Regions from separate parts of the Lysinibacillus sp. GW823-FHT02G10 genome, predicted to be linked through region 1. Evidence: riboswitches for the same ligand, from Rfam matches in the RefSeq annotation. Region 1 holds a riboswitch; the other holds the start of a gene.
The links. A riboswitch is a leader RNA that binds a small molecule or an ion and turns the genes downstream of it on or off. The one in region 1 is predicted to bind FMN.

Region 1 (6,717 bases):
ATTATGGCATAGGACACACCATCAATCATTAAGAGTATTCTTCCTCTAATTAACGCCTGCATAGCAAAATCAGGTCTTCCTGTATAATCATGTCTTGGAAGAATTGTCGCTGTCTTTTCAATTTTTTCCATTAATAAGTCGCCATTGATAACAATATCCGTATCAATTTTTTGTAATTGAAGTCGAATTTGTTCTAGCATATTTAAATTCACAATGTCTTCCATATATAGTATGGCTACGGTTGTTTTAGAACGCTTACCAATTTCTAATGTCTCTACACTAAAAGAATTAGTCGGTAATCGTTTTCTTAATAAAGCAATATTAGTAAAAACATCTTCAATAAAGTCATCTCTAGGTCCCTTTACTACTAGTTCTAATGTTGTTTCCCCAGGCTCTCGATTGGGTCTTTTTGAAATATCACTAGAATAAAGTAATTGATTTTCTTCAAAATACAGTAAAACATGGCCTTTATAGACCCTAGTTACCGCATCCTCTTTCGATAAAATCTTTTGTAAATAGGGAATGTGTAAATGCTGTTCAATTTCTTCCTCTAGCATGTCCTCAGTGACATTGCTTAACAAAGATTGAACACGTTGAACAACCACAGTTTGAAGTATTTGCTCATTGACCATTGCATCACAAGTTATCAAATGTACTGTATATTGCTGAAAATTATATTGTTGGAAAATCACATCAGCAGAGCGTTGAAATAGTGATTTCAACATTTTCAAATTAATTTGTTCTATTGATGAAATACTTCTCATCTCCTACTGAGCCAGCTCAAGATTAGTACATTTATGAAACAATCACCTTCAATAAATACACTTAAGCATATTTTTCCCATGGTTGTTCAAAATATTCAAAGAAACAAATGTTTGAAGACTATTCAAATTGTCCTGATCCAATCATTTTCTTTAGATTTGCCATCTCAATTGCAGACATTGCAGCATCATAGCCTTTATTACCAGATTTCGTTCCTGCACGTTCAATTGCCTGTTCAATATTTTCGGTAGTAACAATTCCAAAAATAACAGGTACATTCGTTGACAATGACACATTGGCAATGCCTTTTGCCGATTCATTACAAACATAGTCATAGTGTGTTGTAGAGCCACGAATAACAGTACCTAAACCAATAATAGCATCATATTTCTTGGTTTCTGCCAGTTGTTTCGCTATAAAAGGAACTTCAAAAGCTCCTGGCACCCATGCAACATCAATAGATGCAGAATCAACCCCATGACGAGTTAAACCATCCATTGCCCCATCCAATAATTTGCTAGTAATGAACTCATTAAAACGACCCACTACTACTGCAATTTTCAAATCCGTTCCAATTAATTGTGCTTCAAATGTTTGACCCATTGTTCCTTCTCCTTTTTACATAGAAATTTTAGTTTTATTAGTGGATAATTGTTTACGATAAGCAACCAATGCTTCTATCGAGATCATTTTTAAGCCATGATGTGCAGCGTAATTTGTTAGTTCTTCAAACCGAAGCATGTGCCCATCATCACCCATAATTTCGCAAATAACACCTGCAGGTACGCTATGACAAAGCTTCGCTAGATCAATAGTGGCCTCCGTGTGCCCTCTCCGTTCCAGCACTCCTTGCTCTTTCGCAATCAACGGAAAAATATGGCCTGGTCGACGAAAATCAGTTGGCTTAGCTTGCTTTTCTATCATTCTTTGTATCGTTAGCGCACGCTCAAAGGCGCTAATCCCTGTCGTTGTTTCTACATGATCGATACTTACCGTAAATGCGGTTTGATGGTTATCTGTATTGTGCTGAACCATTGGATATAAATCTAGCTTTTGTGCAAGCTGCTGCGAAATCGGCGTACAAATTAAACCTCTACCATTGGTTGCCATAAAGTTGATTGTTGCTGGTGTGATGAATTCAGCGAGTGCCAGAAGATCTCCTTCATTTTCTCGATCCTCATCATCAACCACCACAATCATATTGCCCTGCCTTAAATCCTCTATGGCTTCTTCAATTGAATGTAGCACGATGATCAACTCCTATTCTGTGATTTAAAAACCATGTTGTGCTAAATAATCTCTTGTAATAGCTGGCGTTGTTTGCCCCTTTTTTAATTGCCCTATAATGTATTTTCCAACTAAATCAGTTTCGATATTAACGATTGCTCCAACCCTCTTCATACCTAAAACGGTTTCTTTGTAAGTATGAGGAATAAGTGAAATTGTGACACTCTTGGCTTCAACATGAAAAAGGGTTAAGCTTGTGCCATCAATTGTTATGGAACCCTTTGGAATACAAAAGTTGGTTAGTTCCTCTGACATTTCGATATCAATATAAACGGCGTTTGCTACTGGACGTTTTCGCAAAATTTTGCCGACTCCATCAACATGACCAGCAACAAAATGGCCACCAAATCGTCCATTAGCAGGCATGGCACGCTCCAAATTAACAGAATCGCCTATTGCCAGCTGCTGTAGATTTGTTGCTTTGACTGTTTCAGGCATAACATCCATCGTAAGCTGCTGTTGTGTGAAATTTGTCACTGTTAAACAAACTCCATTGACCGCTATACTGTCACCAAGCTTGACATCCTCCGTTATCTTAGCTGATTGAACCGTAATTTCCATACTGTCCCGATCGCTTTGCACGGCTTTTATGATACCAATATCCTCTACAAGTCCTGTAAACATTCCATCACCTACTCTACTTTATTAGCACTTCTATCCTTTACTTTTAAAGTTGATCCACCTGTTTTTGTGCCTTATCCTTCTCCCTTCTCTCGTTAGCAATAAAAAATAAAAACCCCTTTACATCAAAGGGGTTTTGGGAGTATAAGACATCAACAAATAAGCCTATTTGAAAACAATTTTTTCATAGACAGTCATCTCACTCGTTCTTCTCCCATCCAGACTATCACTGTCGGTTTTGGATTTGCACCAAATCAGCTTGCGCTCACGGACTTTGAATTGCTTCATCACCGCCGATTGGGAATTTCACCCTACCCCGAAGAACATCTTCTATTCGATTGTAGCTAAATAAAAAAACTTCCCACAAGATGATTGGGAAGTTTTGTAATAAATGCATAGTCAAATAAACCTTCTAAATTAGTATCAATTTAAAAAGTTAGCATTTTTACCCTTCTCCCATCCAGACTGTAACTGTCGGTTTTGGATTTGCACCAAATCAGCTTGCGCTCACGGACTTTGAATTGCTTCATCACCGCCGATTGGGAATTTCACCCTACCCCGAAGAATATTTTTATTTAGCTAGTCTTACGATAACACTATTTTATTATATTATCCATCCTTCTTTTTAAATTTTTTTCGAAGCATAAATTTTAAACAGCTCTGACTCGACTTGAAAAATGTAAAAGATATTATTAAAATGATGACATTTAACCTGTTTATGGAACTTCTTAATCAAAAAAACGTTCCTTTACAAGTGACTATTCAGTCTAGCAGTTTGGAGGTCATTTACTTGACATTTTTTAAAAATATACCTTTTAAACAAGCTATTTTCTATGCCCTATTAGCACTCTGTTGTGGGGTTTCGATGGTTTTCGTACATCATAACGAACAATTTTATGATCGACCGATAGCGGAAATAACGCAAGTGGATGTAACAGCATCAGAACCCATGACAGATATGTATGAAAATGAGGATTTTTTGTTTACACAGGAGATTATGGCCATTATCAAAAATGGTCAGCACAAGGGGCAATCCATTCATTTGACGAATGACTATTCTTCGTCTGGTGCTTTTGATCAAGAATACCATGTAGGCAATGAAATCTTTGTCACGCTAGATGATCGCACAACACAATCTGTTTTAACAGGAACCATTCTCGATTTAAAACGAGATCAAACCATGGTAATGATTGCATGGATTTTTATTTTTGCCCTACTTATTGTAGGTAAAAGACAAGGCTTATTTTCTATCATTAGTTTGAGTGTCAATGCTGTGATTTTATCATTCGCATTAGATCTTTATGTGAAGCATGGGGGCGTAAGCCTGTTATTAGTCAGCGGCATTTGCGCCCTGCTATTTACGATTATTTCGCTACTACTTATTAGTGGATTGCATACAAAAACATATGTAGCCATCGTGTCCACACTTTTAGGCACTGTTATAGCGCTTATCATATGCTCTATTGTAATGTGGTTGACAGGTGAAAATGGTCTTCGTTATGAAGAAATGCAATTTTTAACACGTCCCTATCGTACCGTCTTTATGGCAGGTTTATTTATTGGCTCACTTGGGGCAGTAATGGATGTTTCTATTACAATGGCTTCCTCAATTTTTGCTTTATACGAGCAAGATCCTACAATCTCTGTCAAGGCTCTGAAATCTTCGGGACATGAAATCGGTAAAGATATTATGGGTACCATTACAAGTATCTTATTCTTTGCCTACCTTTGCGGCTCCATACCTATGATTATTCTCTATTTAAAAAATTCTTCCACATTAGGGCTTACATTGTCCTTAAATCTTTCTTTAGAATTAGCCCGTGCCTTAGCAGGGGGTATTGGTGTTGTCCTTACGATTCCTATCAGTCAGTATACCGCTATATTTTTCATTAATCGAAAGAGGGTTCAAGGATGAATGTTGTCGTCTTATTAGCAGTTATATTATGCGTGTTAATGGTACTTGTCGGCGGTAGACAGGGGATACGCTCATTTCTTTCTTTATTCCTAAACTTTGGTGTGCTCTTTGTCACCATTTTTTTAATGACAAACCCTAAAAATAGCCCCATCATCTTGACGTTTATTGCCTGTACGGTCATTAGCTGTATTAGTCTTTTCTATATCAATAAAACAAACAGTAAAACCATTACAGCCTTTATCTCGACGATGGTGACGATAGGTGTGTTACTACTCTTTATTACCTTTGTAACGGAAAAGTCGATGATCCAAGGGTTTGGCGAAGAATCTACTGAAGAAATCAGCATCTTTTCTCTCTACATTGGTGTTAATTTTGTGCAGATTGGTGCATCAGTCATCATTATGAGTACGATTGGTGCCATTATGGATGTAGCTATTTCCATCGCTACCTCCATGCATGAGATTTTTTATCGCAATCCTTCGATTAGTAGAAAAAAATTATTTACAGCTGGCTTAAGCATAGGAAGAGATATATTAGGAACCGATACTAATACGTTATTTTTTGCTTTCTTTGGTGGCTATTTAAGCTTATTAATCTGGTTCAAGGACCTCTCCTATTCGATTGGGGAAATTGTTAACTCCAAGGTTTTTAGTGCCGAAATGACAACCATTTTTTGTGCAGGAATCGGCATTGCATTGATTATTCCGATTGCCGCCTGCATCAATGCCTTTTATTTAATTCGAACACGCGAAAAAACAGAAAAACTTTTATAAAAATTACCAGTACCTATCATAAAACACAATAATGTCGAGGTGTCTCAATGGACTTTTGAGACACCTCCTTTTGTTGTACCATTTTCATTGCAATCGCCGTATTTTCTGATAATATTTACCATAAGATGTTTACGTACGCTCAAAATGGTTGTTATTTCAAGAATACTAGATGCCCATTCCATGTAACATTTTTTTAGCATAGAACGTCAATACAACGAGATGAAAAAGGAGAAAGTTTGCAATGAAGCATATTATCTTTGATTTTGATGGGACGCTTGCAGATTCTACTGCTGTGTTTGCCTCAGCATGGAATACTTTAGCCCAAAAATATAAATTTAAAGGCATTGAATTAAAGGAAATTGATACATTAAAAAAATTATCAATTTCAGAACGCAGTAAATTATTCGACTTTCCAATGTATAAGTTGCCTATGATTTTACCGCAATTTTATAAATTGTATCGTCAATCATTAAATGATGTTCATCTTTTTGAAGGAATGAAGGAACTATTAATAGAGATTGATAAAAGAGGCTATAAAATCCTGATTATTTCCTCAAACTCTAAAGAGAATATTTTAGAATTTCTTAAAATGAACGGTATTCATTGTGTAGCAGATGTACTTTGCTCCAACCGCATTTTTGGTAAGGACAAAGTAATGAAAAAGTTTTTAAAGGAAGCAAATGTCGACTCGTCTAACGTCGTATACATTGGAGACGAGCAAAGGGATATTGTTGCTTGTAAGAAAGCCGGTATACCAATTATTTGGGTGGAATGGGGCTATGATGCCAAAGAAGTCGTACAAAATGACGAACCTGAATACAGTGTCTCAACACCACAGGAAATTTTAGAGATCATTTAATCATGAAAAAGGATAATAGCACTTGTCTATTATCCTTTTTATATGCCTATCCTTTGATGTCACTAATTTGCATTAGCTTTTCTGCTGTACTATTAACCCCTTTGTAGGCATCTGTTAATTCATGCATACTCGCAGCAAACTGCTGTGTAAACGCAGCAATTTGATTTGTTGATGCATTGACCTGATCGATGGATTGTTTAATATTTTCTAGTTGCACAGTTATGCTATCAGCACTTTCTGTACTACTCTGGGACATTTTTTGTATTTCAGAAGCGACCACCGCAAAGCCACGCCCATGCTCACCTGAACGTGCTGCTTCTATCGATGCGTTTAGACCAAGAATTCTCGATTTCATAGCTAAATCTTTTACTAAATGGACAATCACATTAATTTGTTCAATATCGCCTGTCATCGATTCCGCGAAATTAGATAGCTCTTCCAAACGATTGGATACATCCTTACTGGCAGTGGCTAATCCTTCATTTGTAGCTGTCATTTCT
Region 2 (6,717 bases), 230 kb from region 1:
GAAGTTTATGTACGAGTGTTGCGCTCATACGATCAATTTGCAGGCAATAGTAGTGAGAAAACTTGGCTATTTGCTATTGCTAAAAATGTAGCAATTGATCATTTTAGAAAGCAAGCTGTACGTCAAAAGCATTCACATGATTTCTTTGACTGGGAAACGGAACAGCTCCATTCAACCACGCCATCACCGGAAGATATGCTACAGGCCAGTGATGAATTTATGCAGGTGGAATCAGCACTTGAAAACTGTACAGGCGACCAAAAAATGGTCATTATTATGCGCTATTTTCAAGATTTATCGATTGCAGAAACAGCGCAAATACTAGATTGGACAGAAGCTAAGGTAAAAACGACCCAGCATCGAGCCATTAAATTTTTAAGGCAACAGCTACAGCCGATTAGAGAACAGGAGGCGAAACGGCAATGACGCATAAGCCATTTGATGATGAACAGCTTGAACATGTCTTGAACAATGCCCCTAAGCTTTCTGACCGCCGTTCAAAAGAAGAAATATTAAATCGGTTAATGGCAGATGCTCGCTTGCAGGATAATAGTCACCTACAAGAAGCGATACAACAACCTATAGAGAATGAAGAAGCACAACAAGAAAGTAAATCTTTAATACAAGATGAACGACCATCACGATTTAAGTTCCGAAAAATGCCGATTTTTACGAGTGTAGCAGCAGTTTTCGCGATAACGGTACTCGTTGGCTTCATGTTCATGAATAATAATGACGCTAGCCAAAAAGATCTAGCTAGTACGCCAGAAACGGCTAATTACTCTACGTTACAGGAAGATCGTTCTGCTAAAGAGGCAGCTACCCAGGATGAGGCACTTCAATCCAGTATTGTATCGGAGCATGAGCGTATGTTATCTTTACGGTCGTCTGTCTATGAGGAAGATGTGAAAGATGCTGTCATTTTCCGTATTGGTTTGGCAGGACGCGATGCAGAAAGTGTTCCAATGACATATGTGATACCAAATGAGCGTGTAGCAACTGATTTTGGAACAGAAAAGCCTTCTACCCTACAGATGTATGAAAAATATGCTCCTCAAATAGATGAAGAAGCCAAAGGGTTTACGGATTATCATCCTTTTAAAGGTGAACTGAAGGAGAAGGAAGACAAGCTTGTCCACGTATTACCAAAGGACAATGACTATGATGTTGCATCAGCTACCGTTAATGAGTACAAAGGGACTTTAGAGGATACCTTCTCGGATTCTGAATATACGGAAGTTGAGATTCAAAATGAAGATGGCACACCTTATGAGTTTTCTCAGGAGGGTGAGCCAAGTCAAGCCATGTCATTAACAAACGCCAAGCATTTTAATTATTATTTATACCAAGATGGTAGTGGGGCAGAATACCTGTCACCAGATTTCCGTCAAACATTTGCTAATGTTACAGAAGCACTTACACTAATGAAAAACAAAAATGATGATGTTTATGTAACAGTGGTTCCTGAAAATGTAACATATACCGTGAAAGAGGAAGCAGAAGGTGTAGTCGTAACATTCGATATTCCCTTAGATTTAGCATCGATGGAGCCAATTCGCGCTACCCAATTGATTGAAGCTATGATGTTAACTGCTGCTAGCTTTGACCAACAATTACGCTTGGATAATGTGGTCCAAGAAAGCTGGGAAGGATTCGATTTAAAAACGTATTTGCCCAAGCCTGTGGGGCCAAATAAACAATATATGCCTTAGTCAAAATCAAAAATGGAGCATTCCTGTAACATGGAATGCTCCATTTTTACAATACTTACAAATCTAATCGGAATTTTTTAAGCAGAACTATTTACTTTTTCTTAATAATTAATTATAGTAAGGTTGTAGTATAAAATAATATGATTCATCTTCGGGGCAGGGTGAAAATCCCGACCGGCGGTAATAGAGTGGTGAACCGTTAATGTTTCCATTAACTCGAATGGTTTATGCTTCGCTCTTCAGCCCGCGACCTGTGCAAATTTATTTGCATGGCTGACTTGGTGTGATTCCGAGGCCGACAGTTAAAGTCTGGATGGGAGAAGATGGAGGTACGATCGTCATTCATTGTTATGAAATAAACTATGACCGAGCGCTTTTTTGTATGGCTTTTTAAACAGTGCTCAAAAATAGTTTAAATTGACGCTTATTCGTCATGCCTTTCTCCCTTGTGCTCTTTATGCATAAGGGTTTTTTCGTGCTAACAATTGAAAGATCGTCACCTTTCTTCTTGCGAGATTGAATCAGCAAAGAGGAGAGAGTTTTCTATGAAGAAAAATGTTAAACTTCAATCGTTTATTACGATTGGCATGCTGAGCAGTATTTCGTTTTTATTAATGCTTTTTAATTTCCCAATTCCACCATTCCCAGCATTCTTGGAAGTCGACTTTAGTGATATGCCTGCATTAATAGCAGCCATCACAATGGGGCCTGTAGCTGGTATTTTAGTAGAATTATTTAAAAATGTATTGGATTGGATTTTCTCTGGAACGCCAACAGGCGTGCCAGTAGGTCATATTGCCAACTTTGCAACAGGTATTTTATTTATTTTGCCTGTAAGCCTTATTTTTAATCGCTTTAAAACAATTGCTGGTCTTGTTGGAGGTTTGGCGACAGGAACAGTCGTAATGGCAGTAGGGATGAGTATTTTAAACTACGCAGTATTTTTACCGATGTACACATACTTCTTAGGAATGGAACCTGTTGTAGGTGACTCACTTTATAAAATGATTATCGCTGGGATTTTACCATTTAACATTGTGAAAGGTATTTTATTAACGGCTATTATGGCATTTTTATTTACAACTATGCGCAAGTGGATCGACCGCCAGCGTTCTATCTATATAACAAAATAATTTTTACTAACCTCGGGTGAACATACCTGAGGTTTTTTGTTGGAAGGAATGATGGATAGGGAAAGGTGTGAAGAAAAGAAAGGCAAAACTAACGGATAAATATAGAAAAAAGTAATGGAGTAAAATAGCTAACTAGTACTTTATAATTATAATCTAGTCGAAAGCTATATTTTCATGTAAAATAGAGAAGAGTTTAGAATGTTTGAGGAGTTTGAAGAGATGAGTGGAAAAAAAGGACAATGGTCTAGTAAATTAGGTTTTATTTTAGCGTCAGCTGGTGCGGCGATCGGACTAGGGGCAATTTGGAAACTTCCCTATGTAACAGGACAAAGTGGTGGAGGAGCATTTTTCCTTATCTTTGTGTTATTTACCTTGTTAATAGGACTACCGATGTTATTGTCCGAGTATGTTTTAGGACGTGGTACACAATCCGAGGCTGTAACAGCGTATAAAAAAATTGCTCCAACTAAGCCAGGATGGGCCTGGATTGGTCGAATGGGCGTGCTAGGCTGTTTTTTATTATTAACTTTTTATAGCGTTGTTGGAGGTTGGATCTTTATTTATAGCGGGCTAGGTGTAGCTGGCGCGGTAATTGATCCAGCAGTAGATCCAGCTGAATTATTTGGAAAAATTATAGGCACGCCTTGGATTACGCTAGTTGGTCTAGTGTTGTTTACATTAGCCAACGTACTTGTGATTTCATTAGGTGTACAAAATGGGATTGAAAAGGCCAATAAATGGATGATGCCGTTACTTTTCATAATGTTCATTGTCCTTGTTGTGCGTGCAGTTACATTAGATGGGGCAATGGAAGGGGTAAAATTCTTCTTATGGCCTGATTTCTCGAATATTACGGGTAAGGCATTATTAGAAGCCTTAGGGCAATCATTCTTTGGGTTAGCAGTAGGTTTTTCTTGTCTAGTTACATATAGCTCTTATCTAAAAAAAGATGTCAGTCTTCCGAATTCAGCGGGTTCTGTAGTGCTGTTAACCGTGCTTGTTTCATTTTTAGCAGGTTTAGCGATTTTCCCTGTTGTGTTCGCCTTTGATTTAGAGCCTGCAGCGGGTCCAGGTTTGCTATTTATGGTGCTACCAACAGCATTTAGTCAAATGCCATTTGGTGAAGTGTTTTTAGCCATGTTTTTATTGCTATTTTTATTTGCTACATTAACGTCATCATTTAGTTTATATGAGATTATCGTCGCGGCATTTATGGAGCATAGTCAGAAATCCCGTCCAATGTGGACACTTTTACTTGGTATAGTCGTATTTATTGCAGCTATTCCAGCAGCGCTTTCTTCGAGTGTTTTATCGGATATAATGATTTTTGAGAAAAGTATCTTTGATGCAACCGATTTTTTAGTGTCGAATATCATGCTTCCGCTAGGGAATTTATTCATTGCTATTTTTATTGCCTATGTAGTGGATAAAGAATTTGTGAAGAGAGAATTGCTAACGGGTAGTCAAATGGGACAAGGCTATTATTCGACATATCGTATGTTAATGCTAGTTGTTGTACCGATTATCATTCTAGTTGTGTTTGTTAATATGCTACTGCAGTATTAAAGAAAAGGTATATTCCGCCATAGGAAAAATACCTTCTCTTAGTGTTAAAAACATAACAGTCAATAGAAAGGTAGAAATGGATTTCTATTGCAAGGCTACTTGCTTTCCTGTGGGCGAGTGCCAGCAGCTTCCTCCGTGTAGGGGCTCACCTGTCTCGCTATCCCACGGGAGTCAAGAAGCCTTCCGCACCAACCCAAAAAATCTCAATCTTTTTAGCAAAGGTTTTCAAATAAAGTAAAGGAGTTCATTACTCTTTATGAAGAGGTGTTGTCACTCAGTACTTCACCGCATTGAAAATAAGAGCCTATCCCCTCTAAGAATACAAATAATGGGTAGATTTGATCGCTATGCTACTATGAGGTAAAGACACTTTGTAGAATGGTTGATAGCGTCACTCCTATGGGATTTAGCGGCTCATCGGACGCCCCCCCTGGAAAGGACGCTGGCGGAACGGAAATCAATCTCTCACCTTGCAAAGTTACTATTTCTACCGTTAACATCTTCTTTTTTAACAACATAAAAAGGTGTATTCCGTCTAATAGGAATACACCTTTTCATTATAATTATAAAGATTAATAATCGTTAAGTGATAGCTCACCTAGCCAATCTTCTTTAATAATCTTCCTTGCTTGTTCTTCACTTTCGGCAATAGGGAATACTTTATCAACCTGTGAAATAGCGAATAAGTTGCGAATGAAATCATCGACGACAATAATGGCGATTTTCTTATCTTTTACAGACACCTTCTTAGCAAAATTAACGATCATCCCGAATCCAGTACTATCAATATTTGTTACCCTTTGCATATCGATAATGTATCCGTGTTTTGTGTCTAAGCTAAGTGTTTGCAGCTCTGACTTTATTTCTTCAATCATCCCGTATTCTAAATCGCCTGTAAACGCAATCACAATATAATCAGCCTTTGTGTCAATATTCATTGCAATTTTCTTCTGATTCATCCTATAGCGCCTCCATTTTTCTTTTCTTGTTTGGGGATTTATTCAAACTTAAATTTATTCACTTCATTTTGTAATTTATCAGCAATTGATGATAACTCATCTGAGCTTTGTGTAATTTCGGCAACAGTCGCATATTGCTCTTCTGAGGTTGCGGCAATCTCTTCTGTAGCTGCTGCAGCGTCCTCGATGATGCGAGAAATATCTTGAATGGCTTGTTGCACATCTAGGGAGTTGTCGTTAACATGTGTAAATGCCACTTTCATTTGTTCGACACCTTCTTCAGTTTCGACAACTTTCTCCACGATTTCTTTTAAGGCACTTCCGCCTTTATTGATGATCGTTACTTGCTCCTCGACAGCTAGTAAATTACTTTCCATTGTTCGTACGGTCACAGATGTTTCCGCTTGGATATCATTAATAAGATTAGTAATTTGTCCAGCTGCTAAACTTGACTGTTCAGCTAATTGACGAACCTCTGATGCAACGACAGCAAAACCTTTCCCTTGATCACCTGCTCGTGCTGCCTCGATGGCCGCATTGAGTGCTAACAGATTCGTTTGTTCTGCGATGCCAGTGATAACGGTAATAATACCACCAATTTCTTCAGAGCGCTTGCCTAATTTTTGGATAGAATCTGTTGCATAAGACACTGTTTTCGTAACATCACTTAGATGCATAATCGCTTCATTGATGGCTTCTTCTCCTTTACGTGCGATATGAGTGGATTCGATAGCGCTATTTAAAGTGATTTCAGCCTTTTGTAAGCTCTTTGATACTTCCTCAAGCGTTTTTTGCATCATTGAAACTATTCGTTCAGCCTGATCAGATTGAGTGGTAGTACCAACGGCGATTTCATTCATTGTTAGTGCGATCTGATTAGATGCTTCACTTGTTTGATGTGATGATTCTGCCAAAGTGTGTGATGACTTTGCAATTTGATGTGCACTACCAGCCACAATTTTTATCGTCTCTGTTAAATGATTTTTCATACTACTAAATGCGCGTGCTAATTCAGCGATTTCATCTTTGCCTTTAGGGTTTAACAGTTTAACATTTAAATTTAGTTCTGCTAGTTCCTTGGCATTGGTACTTAGAATGTTAATAGGATTAACAATTTGCTTTTGTAAGAACCAACTAATTCCTCCGATCATTACAATGGCGATCACTAAGGAAATCGCTACATTCTCCAGTGCTGATTTTGTGGCAATGCTTATATAAGGAGCGGTAGGGACAGCGGTTGCCCATACACCGATAACCTCGCCTTGACTATTTACAATCGGATCATAGGCTGCTTGATGCAAACTTCCTAAGACATTGGCAGAACCGATAAAGCGCTTTTTTTCTCCT

Region 2: it holds a riboswitch for FMN, as region 1 does, so the genes downstream of both, AC1RFD_RS01280 (ECF transporter S component) here and ribE (riboflavin synthase) in region 1, are expected to answer to the same signal.

What each region holds. Positions count from the first base shown of each region.
Region 1 is NZ_JBXAJI010000001.1:483,225-489,941, reverse strand. It holds gene AC1RFD_RS02460 (spore germination protein) at 1-764, opposite strand, end outside; gene ribH (6,7-dimethyl-8-ribityllumazine synthase) at 883-1,365, opposite strand; gene ribB (3,4-dihydroxy-2-butanone-4-phosphate synthase) at 1,381-2,010, opposite strand; gene ribE (riboflavin synthase) at 2,035-2,673, opposite strand; FMN riboswitch at 2,873-2,998, opposite strand; FMN riboswitch at 3,115-3,240, opposite strand; gene AC1RFD_RS02440 (YibE/F family protein) at 3,461-4,585, shown strand; gene AC1RFD_RS02435 (YibE/F family protein) at 4,582-5,358, shown strand; gene AC1RFD_RS02430 (HAD-IA family hydrolase) at 5,600-6,217, shown strand; gene AC1RFD_RS02425 (methyl-accepting chemotaxis protein) at 6,264-6,717, opposite strand, start outside.
Region 2 is NZ_JBXAJI010000001.1:251,982-258,698, forward strand. It holds gene sigX (RNA polymerase sigma factor SigX) at 1-426, shown strand, start outside; gene AC1RFD_RS01275 (RsiX family anti-sigma factor) at 423-1,712, shown strand; FMN riboswitch at 1,856-2,041, shown strand; gene AC1RFD_RS01280 (ECF transporter S component) at 2,258-2,845, shown strand; gene AC1RFD_RS01285 (sodium-dependent transporter) at 3,065-4,411, shown strand; gene AC1RFD_RS01290 (STAS domain-containing protein) at 4,984-5,370, opposite strand; gene AC1RFD_RS01295 (methyl-accepting chemotaxis protein) at 5,409-6,717, opposite strand, start outside.